DNA from 2 places in the Micromonospora sp. WMMA1976 genome. Region 2 is predicted to be linked to the other one. Evidence: riboswitches for the same ligand, from Rfam matches in the RefSeq annotation. Region 2 holds a riboswitch; the other holds the start of a gene.
What was found. A riboswitch is a leader RNA that binds a small molecule or an ion and turns the genes downstream of it on or off. The one in region 2 is predicted to bind cyclic di-AMP.

Region 1 (4,556 bases), 3.1 Mb from region 2:
GCCGAGGGCGAAGCCGCTGAGCTTCGTCGCCGTGTTCATGGTGTCTCCTCGGTTTCTACGGGTCGTCGGACCCGTCACGCACCGACGAGGTCGTAGCCGGCCTCGTCGACCGCCGCGCGGACCGCGTCCACGTCCAGCGGGTTCTGACTGGTGACGGTGACCCGGCCGCCGGCCAGGTCGACCTGGACGTCGGTGACGCCCGGAAGTGCGCTCAGCTCGGTGCTCACCGAGTTGACGCAGTGCCCGCAGGTCATGCCGCTCACCTGGTAGGTGGTCTCCATCTCGCCCTCCGATCTGATACCCCCCAGGGGTACGTTCGGAACGTTAGCATACCCCCGAGGGGTACGCTATCCTCGGTTTCATGACCGCGCCGTCCAGCCCGACCCGGGGCTACACCGCCAGCAAGGACCAACTCCTCGCCCGGCTCCGCCGGATCGAGGGCCAGGTCCGTGGCATCGAGAAGATGGTCGAGGACGACCGTTACTGCATCGACGTGCTGACCCAGATCTCGGCCATCCAGGCGGCGCTGGACAAGGTCGGCCTGGGTCTACTCGACGGCCACGCCCGGCACTGCATGCACGAGGGCGCCGCCGAGGGCCGGGCCGACGAGATGGCGACCGAGATGATGGCCGCCGTCGGCCGCCTGATGAAGCGCGGCTGAGCGGGGACCTCCGACCCTCGGACCAGGGCACATCGACCCGTGCCGGCGCACCCGGGCGGACGTACCGTCGACGTGGCGGGCAGGCCGGCCCGGCGGACCCGCGGTGACGGACGGAGGGCGGCCCGATGATGTGGCAGAGCCCGATGATGGGCTGGATGTGGATCTGGTCCCTGCTGGTGCTCGCCGTGCTGGCGGGGCTCGTCTGGGCGGCCGTGCGGTGGACCGGCCCGCAGTACCTGGGCCCGACGACGGCGCGGCGCATCCTGGACGAGCGGTACGCCCGTGGCGAGATCGACGAGGACGAGTACCGGCGACGCCGGGCCGGCCTGGCCTGACCACGCGGGGCGAGCGTCAACGGCCACGGTGTGCGGGACCGGACGGCCGGGCTGCCTACCATGTGCGGGCGACGACCCGGACGTGGTCGACACGTCCGCCCCGGCCGGGTGACCAGACCGGTCCGGCGGACCAGGCGTCGCCGCGACCGTTGGGAGAGACCTCATGGGTGCCGACCACACCCGCCCCGCACCCGCCGCGCCGCCGGGCGTACGACGGCTGCTCGTCGCCGTGGTGGTGCCGCTGTTCGCGCTCACCGTGATCGCGGCGCTGGTGCTCTGGCCCCGGCAGGACCGGGAGCCGGTCGGCGGCGCGGACGTCCCCCGCTACCACGGCACGGTGACCCGGGTGGTCACCGAGCCCTGCCCGCCGACGCCGGAGGCCCCGGAGGGCGGCGGTGGCCCGTGCGGCACGGTGACGGTCACCGCCGAGCAGGGCCCGGACGCGGGCCGGCAGGTCGAGACGCCGATCCCGGCCGGGCCGGGCGCGCCCCGGGTCGCGGTCGGCGACGAGGTCGTCCTGGTCGAACTGACCGACCCGGCCGACCCGGCGGTGAAGTCCTACAACATCGCCGAGCACCAGCGCGGTACGCCGCTGATCTGGCTGATGGTGCTGTTCGCCGCCGCGATCGTGGCGTTCGGCCGGTGGCGCGGGCTCGCCGCGCTCGGCGGCCTGGTGGCCAGCTTCGCCATCCTGCTCGGCTTCGTGCTGCCTGGTATCGGCGCCGGCCAGCCGCCGCTGCTCGTCGCGATCGTCGGCGCCGCGTTGATCATGTTCGTGGTGCTCTACCTGACCCACGGGATCACCGCACAGACGTCCGTCGCGGTGCTCGGCACGCTCGGCAGCCTGGTGGTCACCGGCGTGCTCGGCCTGCTCGCCACGTCCGCCACCCACCTGACCGGCTTCGGCAGCGAGGACGCCACCACGCTGTCCATGTTCCAGGGCGGCGTGGACCTGCACGGACTGCTTCTGGCCGGCATCATCATCGGCTCGCTGGGCGTGCTGGACGACGTCACGGTCACCCAGGCGGCCACCGTCACCGAACTGGCGCACGCCAACCCCGGACTGTCCCGGCGGCAGCTCTACCGGGCCGCGACCCGGGTCGGCCGGGCCCACATCGCGTCCACCGTCAACACCATCGTGCTGGCGTACGCGGGCGCCTCACTGCCGCTGCTGCTCCTCCTGGTCGCCGACTCCCGCCCGGTGAGCGAGATCCTCACCAGTGAGTTCCTCGCCCAGGAGATCGTCCGCAGCGCGGTGGCGACGCTCGGCCTGATCGCCGCCGTACCGCTGACGACCGGACTGGCCGCGATCGTGACCACCGCCGGGCGGCGCTCGCCCGGCGCGGAGCCGGCGCCCGCCGCGCCCCGGCCGCCGGCCGGACGGGACGACGCACTGGAGGCGCTCGGCGGCGGGAAGAGTACGGAGGCCGCATGGTGACACTCCGCAGCGTGACCATCGAATTCAAACGCGACGCTGGTCACGGTGTGCCACGGCGAAATCTCGCTATTGGTCGGCTTCCGGACGTAGATCCTCACGAGTGCTGTCAGGTAACCTCGCTGCCGGTCACCGCCGAAGGCGCGCACCGGCGCCAGCGGTGCCGCCGCCCAATCGCCCACGGGCGAACCGGGGAACCAGGTACATGGGGTGAATCCGCGACAGCGGTAGGGGCCACTTCCGTCCCGAACCCGTCAGCTAACCCGGTCGGCGGCCGACGGAAGGGAACACTGTGACGGCACCCCTGCGCCGCTGGCTGACACCCGTGGTGGCCGTGCTGGCCTCGCTAGCAGTGCTGGCCGGCCCGAACCCGGCGACCGCGGCCCCCGCCGCGGCGGCCCCCGGCACCCCCTCGGGCCACGAGGAGGACGGCGATCCGCCACTCATCACCGAGGCGATCGACTCCGCCAACCGGAACTTCCTCCAGGCCAAGGCGAAGCTCGCCAAGTCCCAGGACCGCCAGCGGCGGCTGGCGGCCGAGGTGAAGACGGCACAGGCCGAACTCGACGCGCTCAGCCCGCAGGTCAACCAGCTCGCCGCCCAGTCCTACCGGACCGGCCGGATGGGTGCGATGGCGATGCTGCTGGAGAGCAACTCCCCCGACTCGTTCGTCCGCCGGGTCAACGCCCTGGACGAGCTGAACCTCCTCAACGCGCAGCGCCTGGCCGCCATCAACGCGGTCAAGACCCGCGCCGAGCAGGCCAAGATCGCGCTCGACGCCGAGGTGCGTGAGCAGGAGAAGCAGAAGAACGCGATGGAGCGCGAGAAGGTGCAGGCCGAGCGCGCACTGAAGCTCGTCGGCGGTCTCGGCTTCACCGGCGGCCTGGTCTCCGCCACCTCACCGGTCGCCAAGATCGCTCCCGGCCGCACTTCCGACGGCGGGTGGAAGGCCGAGTCGTGCAGCGAGGACGACCCGACCACCTCGGGCTGCGTCACGCCGCGCACGCTGCACGCGTACAAGGAGGTCCGGCGCGCCGGCTTCAAGCGCTTCGTGGGCTGCTACCGGCCCGGCGGGCCGTGGGAGCACCCCAAGGGCAAGGCGTGCGACTGGTCGCTCCAGAACAGCGGCTTCGCGCCCTGGCACAACAACGACACCCGCCGGTACGGCAACGAGGTGGCCGCGTTCCTCATCCGCAACGCCGACCGGCTGGGCATCTACTACGTCATCTGGAACCGGCAGATCTGGTTCCCGGCCACCGGCTGGAGTTCGTACAGCGGGCCGTCGAACCACACCGACCACGTCCACATGTCGCTGCTCTGATCCGGGCACCACGAAAAAGGGCCGCCCGAGGGCGGCCCTTTTTCTCGTCCGTACGGGTCAGCCCGCCAGCGCCGGGTCGGCGGGCGCGGCCGGGGCGGGCAGCGGGGCCGGGGACTGCGCCACGGTCCGCACCTCGCCACCGGCGAGCCGGTACGACATGCCCACCACCGTGCAGCGCCCGGCGGCCACCCGCTCGGCCAGCACGGCGGACCGGGCCAGCAGCGTCTCCACGGTCTGCGCGATGTGGACGTCGATGATGCCGTCGAGGTCCTCGACGCCCTGGCGGGCGGCTCGCAGCAGGCTCGGCGAGACCGCGTCCACCACCGCGCCCAGGTGACCGGCCGGGGCGGCGCCGGTCCGGACCCCCTCCCGGGCGGCCTGGACCGCGCCGCACGAGTCGTGCCCGAGCACCACCACGAGCGGCGTGCCCAGCACGGTGACGGCGTACTCGACGCTGCCGAGCACCTCCGGCCCGGCGGTGTGCCCGGCGGTACGCACCACGAAGAGGTCACCGAGACCGCGGTCGAAGATGATCTCGGCGGCGAGCCGCGAGTCGGAGCAGCCGACGATCACCGCGAACGGGTGCTGGCCGTCGGCCACCGCCGCCCGATGCCCGGCGTCCTGATTCGGATGCTGCGGGACGCCGGTGACGAACCGGTGATTACCGGCACGCAGCTCGGTCAGTGCCTGTTCCGGGGTGCTCGGCGTCATGTCCCTCACCTCGTCTACCTGGGGAACCACCAGGCCGAACGGCCTCGCGACCCACGGTCACACGCCCCTCGGGGTCCGTCAAGATTCGTGATA
Region 2 (4,556 bases):
CCCGCAGCAGGAGCAGCGTGGTGCGGTTGCCGACCACCTCCAGCGCCCGGGCGATCGAGCAGTTGGCGGTAGACCAGGAGTCACGCTGCGCGAGGAGGTCCGTCATGGCGTCGACGGTACCCACCTGACTTAGGAAAGCAAAAGTCAGCTACATCACAGCTGGCCGGGGAAGAATCCGTGCCGGGCCAGCGGCTCGACGATCTGGTGCTCCTCGTACGACAGGTGCGACAGCAGCGTGTCGGTGAGCAGGTCCACCGCCTCCTGGAGTCCGGTGAAGTCGCCGGGCCGGCGGACCAGCTCCACGAGCGCCCGGTCGACGCTCTCCACCACGCCGTGGATCACCACGTGCTCCTCCTCCAGGCGGTCCAGCACCGCCGCCAGCCCGGCCTCGGAGCGGCGCAGGTGCGGGAAGATCGAGGCGTCCTCCAGCCCGTGGTGCTGGGTGACCATCGTGCAGTACGCCGCGCAGTACGCCCCGAGCGTCCAGTTGTTCTGCCGCATGGTCATCTCGTTCAGCGCGGCCCGCGCCCGGCCCGGCGTGACAGAGCCCTGCTTGACCTGTTCCAGCAGGTCGCGCACCTGGGCCAGCTCCTGGCGCAGGTGGTCGTGCACGTCCACCAGGTGCTGGCCGGCGGCCTGTCCGCGGGCCGGGTAGACGTGCCCGGCCGGCGGCGGCGGGGCGCTCGGGCGGGTGGACTCGTCCCAGGGGCGGCGCGCGCTCAGGCGTACCCCCGGGTCGGGGGTGGGGGTGACGCCGAGCGTGCTCGGGCCGCCGGCGGAGGTCTGCTCGTCGGCGGCCGTGCGGGTTCCGCCGGCGGGCGCGGCGCGCTCGGCGGCGACCAGCTCCCGCACGGCGGGCGCGACCTCCTGGCCGAAGATCTGGATCGCGCGCGGCTCGTCGCTGCCGAGGATGAACGTGGTGATGCCGTGCTCCAGGGTGAGCCCGGCCAGCTCCTCCACCCACTGCTCCGGCGGCCCGGCCAGGAAACCGGCCGACGAGCGGGCGAACGTGCCGGTCACGTTGAGCATGCGGCGGATCGCGGCCGGGTCGCGTCCCGCGGCCGCCGCGCCCTCGTCGACCAGCGCGTTGAGGGCGGGCAGCTCGTCGGGGCCCTTCGGCAGGTACGACAGGGACGGCAGCCAGCCGTCCGCGGCGCGGCCGACCAGGCGCAGCATGCGCGGCTTGTACGCGCCGACCCAGATGCCCACCGGGTGCGCGGGCGCCGGGCCACGCTTGGCGCCGACCACCCGGTAGTGCTCGCCGTCGACGCGGATCATGCCGCGACGGTCGGTGTCCCAGACCTCGCGGATCACCCGGATCGCCTCGTCGAGGGCCTCGACGGCGGCGCCGGGGGACAGGCGTCGCCCGCCGGCCGCCTCGATCGCGTCCCAGAACGCGCCCGCGCCGAGCCCGAGCTCGACCCGGCCGCCGGTGAGCAGGTCCAGGCTGGCGACGCTGCGGGCCAGCACCACCGGCTGGCGCAACGGCAGGTTGAGGACGTTTCCGGCCAGGCGGACACGTTCGGTCGCGGCGGCCACGTAGGACATCAGCGTCCAGGTGTCCAGGAAGCCCGGCTGGTAGGGGTGGTCCTGGAACGTGACCAGGTCCAGCCCGACCTGCTCGCAGAGCCGGGCCAGCGCCACCACCTGGTCGGGCTGCGCGGCGGCGGGGGTGATGAAGCCGCCGAAGGTCAGCTCGTGTCCGTGATCGGTCATCCGTCAAGCCCTCCCGTGATCTTGCCTGGCCCTGCCACCGTAGCGCCGCCGCCGGTCGCCCGGCCGGGTGAAGAGCGTCACAAGAAGTGGACGATCGTCGCAAATCGCTCCTAGCGTCGGTTTCGTTCGCAGACGCGGACACCGAGTGCCGGAAACGCCAAATCCCGCCGCCGGCCCCGGTAACCGAACCTCGTGCGGGAGCGGGGGAACCACACGTTCCACGGTGCATCGTCACCTCGGGGTGAAGCCGCCACCGGCGGCCGGGCTCCTCGGCCCGAACCCGACAGCTCACCTCGTCGGCGTGGAGGAATCCACATGGCAACTGAATACTCAGCCCGAAGCCGCCGTACCGCTCTCGGGGCGGTCCTGACCGGCGCCGCCGTCGGCGCCGCGACCCTCTTCGGCCCGGCCGCTCCGGCCAGCGCGGGCGTCAACTGGGACGCGGTCGCGCGCTGCGAGTCCGGCGGCAACTGGAAGATCAACACCGGTAACGGCTACTACGGCGGGCTCCAGTTCTCCCGCGCCACCTGGAACGGCTACGGCGGCCAGAAGTACGCCGCGCGCGCCGACCTGGCCAGCCGGTCCGAGCAGATCGCCGTGGCGGAGAAGGTGCTGCGCGGCCAGGGCATCGGCGCGTGGCCGGTCTGCGGCAAGAAGGGCGGCTCGGCGAGCGCGGCGACCCGGTCCGAGCGGGCGACCACGAAGGCGGCACCGAAGAAGGCGGCGCCGAAGCGGGCCGCCGCGACGAAGGCCGCGCCGGAACGCGCCACGACGAAGGCGGTGCCGCGGCCGTCCTCCGCTGCCGGGACGTACGTGGTCCGGCGCGGGGACACGCTGTCGGAGATCGCCGTGGCGCAGCGCGTCGACGGCGGCTGGCGTGCCCTGCACGAGCGCAACCGGGCAGTGGTCGGCGACGACCCGGGCCTGATCTTCCCCGGTCAGCAGCTGCGCCTGCGCTGACCTCGTCCGAGCGCCCGGCCGGTTCGCCCCGGCCGGGCGCTCGGCCGTCCGCGACACGCCGCGTGGCCGGTGTCCGGCCTGCTCGCGGGGCCGGGACGCGACCCGGACCGGCCGGTGACCGCGATTCGTCGGAGCCGGTTGCTAGGGTCACGCATGCTCGGCTAAGACGTGAAGAAAGCGCGGATATGACCAACGACCCGTTCTCGGCGGCCGCGAGCATCGACGAGCTGCTGACCCGCACGCAGCAGGCGCTCACCGCGATGCGCTCCCGGGCCTCGGCGCATGCCGACGGCGAGCCGGGTGAGCTGCTGTTCGCCGAGGGCACCGCAGCCGGCGGCCGGGTTCGCGCGGTCGCCGTCCAGGGTGGCCGGCTCGAGTCCGTGACGATCGACCCGGAGCTGGCCGGCGAGCCCCTCGACGTCCTCTGCGGACACCTCGTCACCGCCGCCAACGCCGCGCTGTCCGAGCTGGACGACCGGGTCAGCGCGTCGGCCCGGGCCGACGCCGACGCGCTCGCCGCCCGCCTCGGCAACATGGGCGACCAGGCCGAGCTGTTCGGCCGCGCGATGCACGAGGCGGCCGCGCGGATCCACCGCGACCGCGGTGCCGGGTCCCGGGCCGGGCGCGCGGTCTGACCCGACCGCACACGCCCCGGCACGACGAGGCGGCCGGCCGCCGGGAGGACGACGACCGGCCGCGCTACGCCACTGTCAGCTCAGGGTGACCGCGGTGTCGTCGACGACGAAGGACGTCTGCAACGAGCTGTCCTCCACGCCGGTGAACGAGATGGTCACCGTGGTGCCCGCCAGCGAAGAGATGTCGAAGGACCGCTGCACGTAGCCGGTGGCCTTGTTCAGGTTGGAGTAGGTGGCCAGCGTGGTGCTGCCCGCCTTGACGGTGAGCTTGTCGTACGCGGTGCTGGTGGTCGACTCCGCGCTGTCGATGTGCAGCCAGAAGCTCAACGTCGCCCGGCATCCGGCCGGGATCGTCACCGACTGACTGAGCGTGTCGGTGTGCGACGAGCCGTACCCGTCCAGCCACGCCTTGTACGAGCCGCCGTGCGCGGCCTGGCCGCTGTCGGTGGTGATGACGCCGGACGAGGCGCTCCAGTTCACGTTGCCCGACTCGAAGCCCGGGTTGGCGAGCTTGTTGCCGGAGCAGCCGCCCGACGGCGGGGTGGTCGTGGTGCTCGGCGTGGGCGTCGGGGTGCCGCCGGCACAGGTCGGGTCGCCGGACTGGGCCGGCACGCTCACCGCGTCCCAGGCCGCCTTGACCGTGTTGAACTCCGCGCAGCTGCCCGGGTAGAGGTTCTTCGCCGCCTGCAGCGTCCAGGTGCGGTACTTCAGGTACGACGAGGACGACGTCTTCAGCAGCATGCCGTTGTACATGATCTTCATGGCCTTCTGGATGCCCAGGCCGGTCACGCTGCTGCCGTTGCAGGTCGAGCTGGACGGCTGCCCGTTGGTCGGGCTGCTGCCGTTGGCGAGCAGGTAGAACCAGTGGTTGCCCGGGCCGGCCGCGGCGTGCACCTCGGTCGACGGGATGCTGCTGGAGTAGCAGTTCGGGTCGCCGAGCGCGGACGGGTTGTACATGTTGCGGATCGGGCCGGAGCCGACCAGGTTGATCTTCTCGCCGACCAGGAAGTCCGGCGCGTCGTAGCTGGACGGCTCGTTGGCGAACCACTCGGTGGCCGCGCCGAACGTGTCAGCCACGAACTCCTGCGTGCCGCCGCCGGAGATGCCGCCGGGGGTGTTGTCGTCGATGCCGTGGCCGATCTCGTGCGCCACCACGTCCAGCGAGCCGATCCACTGGCCGGCGGTGTTCTTGCCGATCTGCACCTGGCTGCCGTCGTAGTAGGCGTTCTGGTCGTTGAGGCCCAC

Region 1: it holds a riboswitch for cyclic di-AMP, as region 2 does, so the genes downstream of both, O7546_RS01070 (hypothetical protein) here and O7546_RS15365 (transglycosylase family protein) in region 2, are expected to answer to the same signal.

What each region holds. Positions count from the first base shown of each region.
Region 1 is NZ_CP114912.1:215,223-219,778, reverse strand. It holds gene O7546_RS01095 (hypothetical protein) at 1-39, opposite strand, end outside; gene O7546_RS01090 (heavy-metal-associated domain-containing protein) at 75-281, opposite strand; gene O7546_RS01085 (metal-sensitive transcriptional regulator) at 362-661, shown strand; gene O7546_RS01080 (SHOCT domain-containing protein) at 817-996, shown strand; gene O7546_RS01075 (YibE/F family protein) at 1,160-2,434, shown strand; cyclic di-AMP (ydaO/yuaA leader) riboswitch at 2,589-2,720, shown strand; gene O7546_RS01070 (hypothetical protein) at 2,724-3,752, shown strand; gene O7546_RS01065 (carbonic anhydrase) at 3,810-4,463, opposite strand.
Region 2 is NZ_CP114912.1:3,310,716-3,315,271, reverse strand. It holds gene O7546_RS15375 (helix-turn-helix domain-containing protein) at 1-106, opposite strand, end outside; gene O7546_RS15370 (LLM class flavin-dependent oxidoreductase) at 154-1,716, opposite strand; cyclic di-AMP (ydaO/yuaA leader) riboswitch at 1,888-2,033, shown strand; gene O7546_RS15365 (transglycosylase family protein) at 2,032-2,676, shown strand; gene O7546_RS15360 (YbaB/EbfC family nucleoid-associated protein) at 2,862-3,311, shown strand; gene O7546_RS15355 (M4 family metallopeptidase) at 3,387-4,556, opposite strand, start outside.